DNA from 3 places in the Kosakonia cowanii JCM 10956 genome. Region 1 is predicted to be linked to each of the others. Evidence: predicted binding sites of a transcription regulator. Region 1 holds the regulator's gene; each other region holds the start of a gene.

Region 1 (4,337 bases):
TCGACGGTGAGTGGCGTTTTAACGTGCCGGTGCTGTGGGATCAATATGCCAATATAGTGGGCTGGGAGAAAATCCCGGCGTGGGATAAGCCTGCCCTCTTCGTCTGCGGTGGCAACTCCTCTTATGTCACCGATGCCTACCGCGATGCGCTGCTGGCGCAATTTCCCCAGGCGCGGGCGTATGTCATTGCCGGTGCCGGGCACTGGGTGCATGCAGAAAAACCTGACGCGGTGCTGCGTGCCATTCGCCGTTACCTGGCAGAGTAAGGCCAACTGATTAAAAAGGCGGCGACCGGTCGTTTCAACGCGCCCGGTCGTTGGCGTGCCGATGTTGGTGATGTATGATGGCGCGCTATTCAGCCCGGGCAGCGGCCCGATTGCGTGTTTTCCCGTAGTATTCATATCATGGCTAAAGAACAAACGGACCGTACGACACTAGATCTCTTCGCGAATGAGCGTCGCCCGGGACGGCCGAAGACCAACCCGCTCTCGCGCGATGAACAGTTGCGCATTAATAAACGCAACCAGCTCAAACGCGATAAAGTTCGCGGGCTTAAGCGCGTCGAACTGAAACTGAATGCGGAAGCGGTGGAAGCCTTAAATGAGCTGGCCGAGGCGCGCGAGATAAGCCGCAGCGAACTTATCGAAGAGATGCTGCTGGCGCAGCTTAAAGCCCTGCGCGGATAGCGATTCTTCTGAATCATCGTCAAATTCCCCTTTTCATGTGGCATACAGTGCAGTCCGCGGCAATAGCTGTTTCCGCGTTCTTCTCTGTTCTGCTATGATTGCCCTTATCTGTGGGCTTAGCGCTCCCCCTATACTCATTAAGATTCAAGAGGTTATTTTACTCATGGCAATTACAGGCATTTTCTTCGGCAGCGACACCGGCAACACCGAAAACATCGCCAAAATGATCCAGAGCCAGCTTGGTAAAGACGTCGCCGATGTTCATGACATTGCCAAGAGCAGTAAGGAAGATATCGAAGGATATGACATCCTGTTGCTCGGCATTCCGACTTGGTATTACGGTGAAGCGCAGTGCGACTGGGATGACTTCTTCCCGACGCTGGAAGAGATTGATTTTAATGGTAAATTAGTAGCACTTTTCGGCTGCGGCGACCAGGAAGATTATGCTGAGTACTTCTGTGATGCGCTGGGCACTATTCGCGATATTATCGAACCGCGCGGCGCGACCATTGTGGGTCACTGGCCGACTGCCGGTTACCATTTCGAAGCTTCAAAAGGCCTGGCGGATGACGACCACTTTGTTGGTCTGGCGATTGACGAAGACCGCCAGCCAGAACTGACTGCCGAGCGCGTACAGAAGTGGGTGAAGCAGGTTTCTGAAGAGCTGCATCTGGATGAAATCCTGAACGCCTGATTTTTATGGCGCAATCTGCTGGTTGCGCCGTATCAATAGGTAAAAGCAATCGAAATAATTGCTACATTTTTTTAACTTTCCTATTCATCCCTGTACAATAAGCCCTGCTTAACGCGTTACGCTCGACCGGGAGTTGTCGGCGATACCACGTTTTAAAAGCTTACTTTACTTGAGGGCTTGCAGTTTTCATTTATACATGGCAGTTCTATAATGATACGCATTCGCCCGGGTGCATTCCTTATAACTTCCGAGAAGGAAGTGAATCGTATAGCAACAGGACAGATTCCGCATGACTGACAACAATACCGCATTAAAGAAGGCCGGCCTGAAAGTCACGCTTCCACGTTTAAAAATTCTGGAAGTGCTTCAGGAGCCGGATAACCATCATGTCAGTGCGGAAGATCTTTATAAGCGTCTGATCGACATGGGTGAAGAGATTGGTCTGGCAACGGTGTACCGCGTGCTGAACCAGTTTGATGACGCCGGGATTGTCACCCGTCACAACTTCGAAGGCGGCAAGTCCGTTTTTGAACTGACGCAGCAGCATCACCACGATCACCTTATCTGCCTCGACTGCGGTAAAGTCATCGAATTCAGTGATGATTCCATCGAATTGCGCCAGCGCGAAATCGCCGCTAAACACGGTATCCGCCTGACGAACCACAGTCTCTACCTTTACGGCCACTGCGCCGAAGGCGACTGCCGCGAAGATGAACACGCGCACGACGCAAAATAAGTTCTTCTGAATGTTAAAAGCCAACCGTCAGGTTGGCTTTTTTTATGCCTGTCGGCTGAGCGGCGCGTTAGAAGGTTACGCCGCTCAGGGTGGAAAGCGATCAAGCTTTCAGCGTGTCAACACGGCTGACGCGCCTGCCGTCCGGGCTTACGGTGCGCACCTGAATTTCTCCTTTAATCTGTGGACGGGATTCCGCTTCGTAGCGTTGCCACGTTTTGCCGCGATCGAGGGAGTACTCCACCACCAGCCCCGGGAAGCGGATGTTGACCTCCAGCACACCGTCAACAATTCGCGCCCCTGGCACCGGCAGACGATAATGGATGCCGGCTTTATCCAGCTTCGCCAGCTCGCGATGCCCTAACAGATTGGCAAAACGCTGCCAGTCAGCCGTAAGCGCTTTCTGATCGACCCACTGCGTCTCGCCGCCTTTGTATTCGCGGCCTGCCTGATAATCCAGCTCCCAGCTTGCGCGATGCCATGCCCGCTCAGCGACGGCGACCAGACGCGGATAGATCATATACTCCATCTGCTCATCCGTGCGCACCACTTCGCTCCACAACTCGGCGGAAAGCCCGTAGGCGCCTGGCCACGGCTTGTCTGATTTAGCGCTGAACGCGTTGCCATCACGGTCAACCGAGGTTTCCGCATTTTGCGGCATGTTGTCCGGCGCGAAGCTGAAGATTTTGCGCTCATCGCTGAAACGCGTCCCCCAGTAGTAACCGCTCTCATCAGGGTGAACTTCACTCGGGAAGTCGAGATAGACGTAGTCCGGGTTGGAGACCACCACGCGGAAGCCCTTATTCGCCCAATCGTTGACGGAATCGAAACCACCCCAGTAGAGCGCATCCCAGAAGTTGACATTCACATGTTGGGTGGCAAACACAGAAGCGTCTTTGGCATCTTTCAGCCCATCCTGCCACGCCTGCATCACATCGATGCCGTGCGCCTTAACCAGCTTGCTTACCTCTGCGCCAAAGTAGCTGGAGAGGTGTTCAACATCGCTCACTTTCCCGGCTTTGATCATCGCCTGGCAGGCCTCGGATTTCGCCCAAGGCTTATCTTGCTTGCTCTGATCGATGATGCCTTTACCCGGCTGCGGATTGTTCACATCCGTATAACCAGCGCCCAGGTAGATATTTTTTGCTTCATCGCCGCCAAAGTGCCAGGTGCGCAGCGGCAGACCCGCTTCTCTGTGCATCTGCAGGATTTCGCCCATCACCTTATCGACAAAGTTGCGCGAGGAGTCCAGGCACGGATTGAGGTAGCCGGTGCGATCGTAGAATTGTACGCCAGCGGTAACAGAGGTATCGGTCGGATCGAGCAGCCGATAGCGGCTCGCCTCGCTCTCATCCTTACCCTCTTTTATCAGGCGTTCGTAACGTGCTTCCATTGAGATCACCGCCGCGCGCGCATGGGCAGGCATGTCGATCTCCGGGATCACCTCAATGTGTCGCGCTTTGGCGTATTTGAGGATCTCGATGTAGTCGGCGCGGGTAAAGTACCCGCTGCCGTTGTTATCACGATCCGGACCCGAGCCCAGCTGCGGCAGCAGGCACTGCTTCTCGCTCAGATCGTGGCAGCGCTGGCTGCCAATCTCAGTCAGCTCCGGCAGCCCCGGAATTTCAATGCGCCACCCTTCATCGTCCGTCAGATGGAAGTGGAATTTATTCAGCTTGTAAGCCGCCATCTGATCCAGCAGGCGCAACACCGCCGCTTTGCTGTGGAAATTACGCCCGACATCCAGATGAATACCGCGATAGTCGAAGCGCGGCGCATCTTTCGCCGTCAGAGCGGGGAGCGTCATCGGCCCCTGCGCGGGGAGAAGCGAAAGCAGAGATTGCAGGCCATAGAACACGCCGCTCTGATCAAAACCGGTCACCACCGCCTCTTTATCATTGATACGCAGCTGATAGGCACCGTTGATCGCCTCGTCCCCCCTGAACGCTTTACGGGCAATCTCGGTACGTAGCGGATAACTCCCCTCTTCCACGCCGAGCATGGCGAAGCGCCCTTTGATGGCGTTTTGCGCATCAGGCATCAGCGCTGAGAGGTCAAACTTCACTCCCTGGCTGAGATCGATATCCCGACCGTAGATTTTACCCTCGCGCGGCGTTGGCACAATCTGCCCGCGCAGCGAGGCGAGGTTAATTGTTTTGATATCGCTGTTTTGCGCAAAGCGCGCTTCAGCGGTCATCAGGATATTTTATCCTCCGGCATCCGC
Region 2 (4,337 bases), 110 kb from region 1:
TCGCGCCGCTGCCGGCGGGACTGCAGGCGAGCCAGAGCCAGGGTAAACGCCATGACATCGTGCAACTCGGCGGTGAAAACCTCGCCGCCGGGCTGAATGGCGAAGCGCTGTTCCTGTTCGCCGGCGATCAAAAAGAGGCCGACGCCCTGAGCGCTAATCCGCTGCTGGCGCATCTTCCCGCAGTACGCAATAAGCGGGTTTATGCGCTGGGTGCCGAGACCTTCCGGCTTGATTACTACAGCGCAACCCGCGTGTTGCAGCGCTTGTCTACGCTGTTTGGCTGAGGGTTTGCCGCAAGCCTTATTGCCGGATGGCGCTGGCGCTTATCCGGCCTACAAAAACCTCGGTATTGCCGGATAAGGGTCGTGACTTATCCGGCCTGTGAAGGCATCCCGTTTGCAGTCAAGGGGGGTGATCAGATCGCCGTAACGCTGAAGCTCCGGTGACGCTAACGCCACCGGAGAATTTTATGCGCCGGACTGAACCTGTCGGAAACGGCGTAGTTCGCCGAGGATGAGAACCAGCACTAATCCCACTATCGCTAACGCCAGCCCGCTGAAGCTCGCCGAGGCGGCGGGCGTCAGCATCGATCCCATTGCGCCCAGCAGCGCCGCACCGATGGCGTCGCCGGTGACGTTTTGCGCCGTCCATAAGCCGTTAATGCGCCCGAGCATCGCTTCCGGGGTCTGGGTTTGCAACAGGGTGTATTGCAGCAGTGAACTCACCGCCGTCAGCCAGCCGCAGAGCGCGAGAAAGAGCACGCCGAGCGGCCAGACGGGCATCAGGCTAAAGAGCGCAATGGCGATAAACGCGCCGACGCTGGTCAGCAACATGATGATGCCGGGCCGCTCGCTGTGCGCCAGCCTGCCGCTGGTCAAGGCGCCGATGGCTGCGCCGAGCGGCAGTGCAGCATAAAGCACGCCAATCTCCGCCGCCGACATCTGCCAGCTCATCGCCAGTGCCGGGTAGAGCACGCGCACGGCGCTGGCCATCGTCAGCAGGCCGCCGAGCAGCGCAATGCCGCCAACTAACGGGTTACGCAGCAGAAAGTGCAGCGCAGCGGCAAGAGATTTAAGCGGGTGTTCGCGCGGTTGCGGCGGCGGTGGGAGCGCAGGCAGCGTCAGCAGTGGCAGCAGGGTGATAAAGGTGCCCGCCGCCGCCAGACCGTAGTTCCACGCCACGCCGCCAGAGGCCAGCAGCAGGCCGCCAACCATCGGCGAAATCACCGAACCGATGCGCACGGTGAGCATGGTGATCGCCCCCGCCTGCATCAGGTTTTCCCGCCCGACCAGCGCAGGCGTTGCCGCCAGCAGCGCCGTCACGCCAAGCGCGCCGAAAAAGCCATCCCACACGCCAAGCAGATAGATCGCCGACAGCAACGGCGCGGGTAACAGTGCATTGAGAAAGAGGCCAATAAAGCCGATACCGCAGGTGGATCGCGCCAGCAGAATCAGCTTTTTACGTTCAAAGCGATCCGCCAGTACGCCGCCGAGCATCAGGCCGACAAACATTGCGCCGCCGGTCAGCGTCACGGCAAGCCCGACCTGCCAGCTGGAGTGGGTCATCGCCTGGATCTGCACCGGTACTGCCACGCCCAGTAAGCCCAGCGATAAAATTGAGATAAAACGCGCGAGGAAAACGACGCGATAAGCCGGATGTGTCCGCAGCAGGCTGAGATTCAGCAGCCAGGAGTGTTGCTTCATTACAAGACCTTGTATTCCATACTTTCTGTGTCCAATCTCAGGCTGCGCATGGTAACATAACAAAACAGGATCGATAACGATAATTACTATCATTATCAAAATTGGGATTTTTATGTCGTTTTCTGCTTCCCCGGCGCGCGTATTGGTTCTCGTCGGGCTATTGATACTGCTTATATTTGCTGCGGCACTGAGCCTGTTTATTGGCGCAAAACCGATGCCTGCCGCGGTCATCTCCGACGCCCTTTTTGGCGCTTGCCACAGCGCAGATTGCACCATCATTCGCGATGCGCGCCTGCCGCGCACGCTGGCAGGCTTACTCGCCGGCGGCGCGCTTGGCCTTGCCGGTGCGCTGATGCAAACCCTGACGCGCAACCCGCTGGCTGACCCGGGCCTTTTAGGCGTCAATGCGGGCGCCAGTTTCGCCATTGTGCTCGGCGCCGCGCTGCTGGGCGCGACCACGCCAACGGAGCAGCTGCTGTTCGCCTTTTGCGGCGCATTCGCCGCCTCGCTGCTGGTGGCGTTTACCGGCAGCCAGGGCGGTGGGCAGCTTAGCCCGGTGCGCTTAACACTCGCGGGCGTGGCGCTCACCGCCGTGCTCGACGGACTCTCCAGCGGCATTTCGCTGCTCAATGCTGATGTCTACGATCAGCTGCGTTTCTGGCAGGCCGGTTCCCTTGATATTCGTACGCTGGCAACCCTGCGCGTGGTGCTGATCCCGGTGCTGCTGGCGGCGGGCGTCGCCTTGATGTTGAGCCGCGCACTTAACAGCCTGAGCCTCGGCAGCGATACGGCGACGGCGCTCGGCAGCAAAGTGGCGCGCACCCAGTTGCTGGGTTTACTGGCGATAACCGTGCTCTGCGGCAGCGCCACGGCGGTCGTCGGCCCAATCGCCTTTATCGGTCTGATGATGCCCCACCTGGCGCGCGGGCTGGTTGGGGCCGATCACCGCTGGTCGCTTCCTGTCACGTTAATTGCCACCCCTGCTCTGCTGCTGTTTGCCGATATCATTGGCCGTGTGATCGTGCCGGGCGAGCTGCGCGTTTCGGTCGTGAGCGCCTTTATCGGCGCGCCGATGCTGATCCTGCTGGTGCGCCGCGCGCGCGGAGGCGGCTTATGATCGCTCCCTCCCGCCGTTTAGTGGCCAGTTGCCTGCTGATGGTTATCGCCGCCCTGCTGCTCGCAGCCTGGGGGTTGCGCAGCGGTACGGTGATGCTCACCTTCACGCAGGTTTTCGACGCGCTAAGCGGTGCTGCGCCGCGCGCAATGCAGCTGGTGGTGATGGAGTGGCGCTTGCCGCGAGTGTTAATGGCGCTGGTGGTTGGCGCGGCGCTTGGCGTCAGCGGCGCGATTTTCCAGTCGCTGATGCGTAACCCGCTCGGCAGCCCGGATGTCATGGGCTTTAACACCGGTGCCTGGAGCGGTGTGCTGGTGGCGATGGTGCTGTTTGGCCAGCATCTGACGGCGATTGCGCTGGCAGCGATGGCGGGCGGCATCCTTACCTCGCTGCTGGTGTGGCTGCTGGCCTGGCGCAACGGCATTGAAACCTTCCGCCTGATTATTGTCGGCATTGGCATACGCGCGATGCTGGTGGCCTTCAACACCTGGCTGCTGCTGAAAGCGTCGCTTGAAACGGCGCTCTCCGCCGGGCTGTGGAACGCCGGATCGCTCAATGGCCTGACGTGGGCGAAAACGCTGCCGTCGGTGCCGATTATGCTGGCGATGTTTTTTTTCGCCGCCCTGCTGGCACGGCGCATGCGGCTGCTGGAGATGGGCGACGACAGCGCCTGCGCGCTGGGCGTCAACGTTGAGCGCTCGCGTTTGCTGCTGATGCTGGTAGCGGTGGCGCTGACCGCAGCCGCCACGGCGCTTGCTGGCCCCATCTCCTTTATCGCACTGGTGGCACCGCATATTGCCCGCCGCCTGAGCGGCACGGCGCGCTGGGGGTTAACCCAGTCGACGCTCTGCGGCGCGCTGCTGCTGCTGCTGGCGGATATGATCGCCCAGCGCGGCTTTACGCCTTACCAGCTACCGGTTGGCGTGGTCACCGTCAGCCTCGGCGGTATTTACCTTATCGCCTTGTTAATTCAGGAGTCCCGAAACAAATGAGCGCCTTATCTCCCCGTCTGCGCGGCGAAGCGTTAACCCTGGGCTACGGCAAAAAAGTGATTGCCGAGAAGCTGAGCGTCGCCATTCCGGATGGCCATTTCACCGCCATCATCGGCCCGAATGGCTGCGGGAAGTCGACCCTTTTACGCACCCTCAGCCGCCTGATGACGCCGAGCGAAGGGCACGTTTACCTTGATGGCGAGCAGATCCAGCGCTTTGCCAGCAAAGAGGTGGCGCGGCGCATTGGTCTGCTGGCGCAGAACGCTACCACGCCTGGCGATATTACGGTGCAGGAGCTGGTGGCGCGCGGGCGTTACCCGCATCAGCCGCTCTTTACCCGCTGGCGCAAAGAGGATGACGAAGCGGTGAAGCGGGCGATGAAAGCCACGGGCGTGGAGAGCCTGGCGCAGCAGAGCGTCGATACGCTCTCCGGCGGGCAGCGCCAGCGGGCGTGGATCGCCATGGTGCTGGCACAGGAGACGGCGATTATGCTGCTTGATGAGCCGACTACCTGGCTTGATATCAGCT
Region 3 (4,337 bases), 560 kb from region 1:
TGAGCTGGTGGCGATTGGTAACGGCACCGCCTCGCGTGAAACCGAGCGCTTCTTCCTCGATGTGCAGAAACAGTTCCCGAAAGTGACGGCGCAGAAGGTGATTGTCAGCGAAGCGGGGGCATCGGTCTACTCCGCCTCTGAGCTGGCGGCGCTGGAGTTCCCGGATCTGGACGTCTCCCTGCGTGGCGCAGTATCGATTGCCCGTCGTTTACAGGATCCGCTGGCCGAGCTGGTGAAGATTGACCCGAAATCTATCGGTGTCGGCCAGTATCAACATGACGTTAGCCAGAGCCAACTGGCGCGCAAACTCGATGCGGTGGTGGAAGATTGCGTGAACGCCGTCGGTGTCGATCTCAATACCGCCTCCGTGCCGCTGCTGACACGCGTAGCAGGGTTAACCCGCATGATGGCGCAGAATATTGTCGCCTGGCGCGATGAAAACGGTCAGTTCCAGAACCGCCAGCAGCTGTTAAAAGTGAGCCGCCTCGGGCCGAAAGCCTTTGAGCAGTGTGCGGGCTTTTTGCGTATCAACCATGGCGATAACCCGCTTGATGCCTCTACCGTTCACCCGGAAACCTACCCAGTGGTGGAGCGCATTCTGGCGGCGACTGAGCAATCTCTGCGCGATCTGATGGGTAACAGCACCGAGCTGCGCAAGCTGAAAGCGTCAGAATTTACCGATGAGCAGTTCGGCGTGCCGACGGTGACCGACATCATCAAAGAGCTGGAGAAGCCGGGCCGCGATCCGCGTCCGGAGTTCAAAACCGCGACTTTTGCGGAAGGCGTTGAAACCCTTAACGATCTCCAGCCGGGCATGGTGCTGGAAGGGGCGGTGACAAACGTCACCAACTTCGGCGCGTTCGTTGATATCGGCGTCCACCAGGATGGGCTGGTGCACATCTCTTCGCTGGCGGATAAGTTCGTTGAAGATCCGCATACGGTGGTGAAAGCGGGCGATATCGTGAAGGTGAAAGTGCTGGAAGTCGATCTGCCACGCAAACGTATCGCGCTCACTATGCGTCTCAATGAGCAGCCGGGTGAAAGCGCGCCGCGCCGTGGTGGCAACGGTAATGACCGTGATAACGGCAACCGTAATGCCGCTCGTCCGGCTAAAGCACCGCGCGGTCGCGACACGCAGCCTGCCGGCAACAGCGCGATGATGGATGCGCTAGCAGCGGCGATGGGTAAGAAACGCTAATAGAAAAGCCCTCTTCACCTGAAGAGGGCTTTTTCTCGCCCGCTGCTTATTTTCTCCGTTGCGCTTAGGGTTTTATTTTTCGCTGAAGAAAATCGTGAGGAAATTTAAGCTATTCCGTGTGCCCTTAGCGATTGAGCTAATATTGACGTCATTTATTATATTTCGCTGTGTTATTAAACCAGGCTGCCAAATATAAATTTATTCTTATTATTCTGACTCTCTCGTCACTATTTGTTCCCGAAAATTCCGATGTGGAAAATATTGTTCTACATCAAAAAGAGCGTAACTTTTTAATTATCCCCGCCGGAAGCGCACGCTTTGGATTGCTGATAGAAACCATTCTCATTATCATCGCAGACACAGGTTCACTCCTTCTCTCTTTGATGACCAACGGTACGTCTCAACGACGCATGAGTGATATTGACTCGCAGAAAAGATAAGTAGGCTCTATGCAATTCTCTCCTGATAGCGCGTGGAAAATTCTCGGTTTCTCGCCAGAAATAAGCCCGGCATGGCGGCAGAAACTTTTATCCCTCGGCATGTTGCCCGGCTCCTCTTTTAATGTTGTTCGCGTTGCCCCTTTGGGCGATCCGGTGCATATCGAAACGCGCCGCGTTAATTTAGTGTTAAGAAAAAAAGATCTCGCCTTTCTCAAATTAGAAGTGGTTTCACGTTAATCGCAACGTTTTCGCGGGGTGCGAAATAAAATGAAAAAAATGACCATTGGCTTAATTGGCAACCCCAATTCAGGCAAGACAACGTTATTCAATCAGTTAACCGGTGCGCGCCAGCGCGTCGGCAACTGGGCCGGGGTCACCGTTGAACGCAAAGAGGGGCTCTTTACCACCACCGACCACCAGGTCACGCTGGTTGATCTGCCCGGCACTTACTCGCTAACCACCATCTCCGCGCAAACCTCTCTCGATGAGCAGATTGCCTGCCACTACATTCTGAACGGCGATGCCGATCTGCTGATAAACGTCGTGGATGCCTCCAACCTTGAGCGTAACCTCTACCTGACGTTACAGCTGCTGGAGCTTGGCGTGCCGTGCATTATCGCCCTCAACATGCTCGATATCGCCGAAAAGCAGAAGTTGCGCATTGATATCGATGCGCTGACCAGCCGCCTTGGCTGCCCGGTGATCCCGCTGGTCTCCACGCGCGGGCGCGGGATCGAGGCGCTGAAACTCGCCATCGATCGCCACCGTGCCAATGACAATGTCGAGCTGGTGCATTATGCGCTGCCGCTGGCGCGCGAGGCGGATACGCTGGCCGGGCAGATGCACGACGCGCTTCCCTGGCAGCAGCGCCGCTGGATGGGTTTGCAGATGCTGGAAGGGGATATCTATAGCCGCGCCAATGCCGATATTTCCGACAGCCAGCTTAACGCCGCGCTTTCGCGTTTGCAGGCGGAGATGGACGATCCGGCGCTGCATATCGCCGATGCGCGTTACCAGGCCATCGCCGCGATTTGCGATACCGTCAGCAATACGCTGACCGCCGAGCCAAGCCGTTTCACCGCCGCCGTTGACCGCATCATTCTCAACCGCTTTCTCGGCTTACCGATCTTCCTGTTTGTCATGTACCTGATGTTCCTCTTCGCCATCAATATTGGCGGGGCGTTCTCACCCATTTTTGATGCCGGCTCCGTGGCGATCTTTATCCACGGCATTCAGTGGCTCGGCTATACGCTGCACTTCCCGGAGTGGCTGACGGTCTTTCTCGCGCAGGGGCTGGGCGGCGGTGTAAATACTGTGCTGCCACTGGTGCCGCAACTGGGGATGATGTACCTGTTTATGTCCTTTCTTGAGGACTCCGGCTATATGGCGCGCGCCGCGTTTGTAATGGACCGCCTGATGCAGTCGCTCGGTCTGCCGGGCAAATCCTTTGTACCGCTGATTGTCGGCTTCGGTTGTAACGTGCCGTCAGTAATGGGCGCGCGTACGCTTGATGCACCGCGTGAACGGCTGATTACTATCATGATGGCGCCGTTTATGTCCTGCGGTGCGCGGCTGGCGATTTTTGCCGTCTTTGCTGCCGCCTTTTTCGGCCAGCAGGGTGCGGTGGCGGTCTTCTCGCTCTATCTGCTGGGCGTAGTGATGGCGATCCTTACCGGGCTGATGCTGAAATACACGCTGCTGCGTGGTGAAGCGTCGCCGTTTGTGATGGAACTGCCGGTTTACCATGTTCCGCATCTGAAAAGCCTGCTGCTGCAAACCTGGCAGCGACTGAAAGGTTTTGTTATCCGCGCCGGGAAAGTGATCATCATCGTCAGCATTTTCCTCAGCGCGATGAACAGCTTCTCGCTGAATGGCCGCACGGTGCATAACATCAACGACTCGGCGCTGGCCTCTATCAGCCGCGTCTTTACCCCGCTGTTAGAGCCGATTGGCGTGCAGGGCGATCACTGGCAGGCAACGGTCGGGCTGGTTACCGGCGCGATGGCAAAAGAGGTGGTGGTCGGCACGCTCAACACGCTCTACACCGCGGAAAATATTGAGCAGGAGGCTTTTAATCCGGCCACATTCAGTCTGAGCGATGAACTAATTGCCGCGCTGGAAGAGACCGGCAATTCCGTCAAAGAGACCTTCAGCCTGAGCGTGCTTGCTAACCCGATTGAAGCCAGCAAGGGCGACGGCGAAATGGCGACCGGCACAATGGGGGTGATGAGCCAGAAATTCGGCAGCGCGGCTGCGGCCTACAGCTACCTGATTTTTGTCCTGCTCTACGTGCCATGCATTACGGCGATGGGCGCAATTGCCCGCGAAGCGAGCCGCGGCTGGATGGGCTTCTCGGTGCTGTGGGGGCTGAATATTGCCTACTCGCTCTCCACGCTCTTTTATCAAACCGTCACCTTCCATCAGCACCCGCTCTACAGCATGACCTGCATCCTGGCGGTGGTGGTGTTTAACGTGCTGGTGATTAGCGTGTTGCGCCGGGCGCGCAGCCGCGTGAATGTGAATCTGCTGGCTACGCGCAGAACGGTGGCCAGCTGCTGCGACAGCCCGGCAAGCGACTGTCATTAAGGAGTCGCGTAATGGCATCGCTTATTGAGGTACGCGATCTGCTGGCGTTGCAGGGGCGGATGGAGGCAAGCCAGCTCAGCCTCGCCCTGCACACGCCCAAAGCGTTAATTGAC

What was found. The regulator Fur, encoded in region 1, represses iron uptake genes when iron is present. The targets are predictions, from matches to a motif close to ATAATAATGAGAACNACTATCAA.
Region 2: a site for Fur is predicted at 1,780-1,802, ahead of fepD (Fe(3+)-siderophore ABC transporter permease). Genes of this name have one in related genera too.
Region 3: a site for Fur is predicted at 1,528-1,550, ahead of feoA (ferrous iron transporter A). Genes of this name have one in related genera too.

Annotation. Positions count from the first base shown of each region.
Region 1 covers NZ_CP019445.1:2,607,377-2,611,713, reverse strand. The annotation lists gene ybfF (esterase) at 1-266, shown strand, start outside; gene ybfE (LexA regulated protein) at 405-686, shown strand; gene fldA (flavodoxin FldA) at 850-1,380, shown strand; gene fur (ferric iron uptake transcriptional regulator) at 1,670-2,116, shown strand; partial or broken gene BWI95_RS12265 (beta-N-acetylhexosaminidase) at 2,217-4,337, opposite strand, start outside.
Region 2 covers NZ_CP019445.1:2,496,661-2,500,997, reverse strand. The annotation lists gene fepB (Fe2+-enterobactin ABC transporter substrate-binding protein) at 1-284, shown strand, start outside; gene entS (enterobactin transporter EntS) at 468-1,703, opposite strand; gene fepD (Fe(3+)-siderophore ABC transporter permease) at 1,816-2,820, shown strand; gene fepG (iron-enterobactin ABC transporter permease) at 2,817-3,809, shown strand; gene fepC (iron-enterobactin ABC transporter ATP-binding protein) at 3,806-4,337, shown strand, end outside.
Region 3 covers NZ_CP019445.1:2,047,458-2,051,794, forward strand. The annotation lists gene BWI95_RS09470 (Tex family protein) at 1-1,198, shown strand, start outside; gene feoA (ferrous iron transporter A) at 1,648-1,875, shown strand; gene feoB (Fe(2+) transporter permease subunit FeoB) at 1,906-4,224, shown strand; gene feoC ([Fe-S]-dependent transcriptional repressor FeoC) at 4,236-4,337, shown strand, end outside.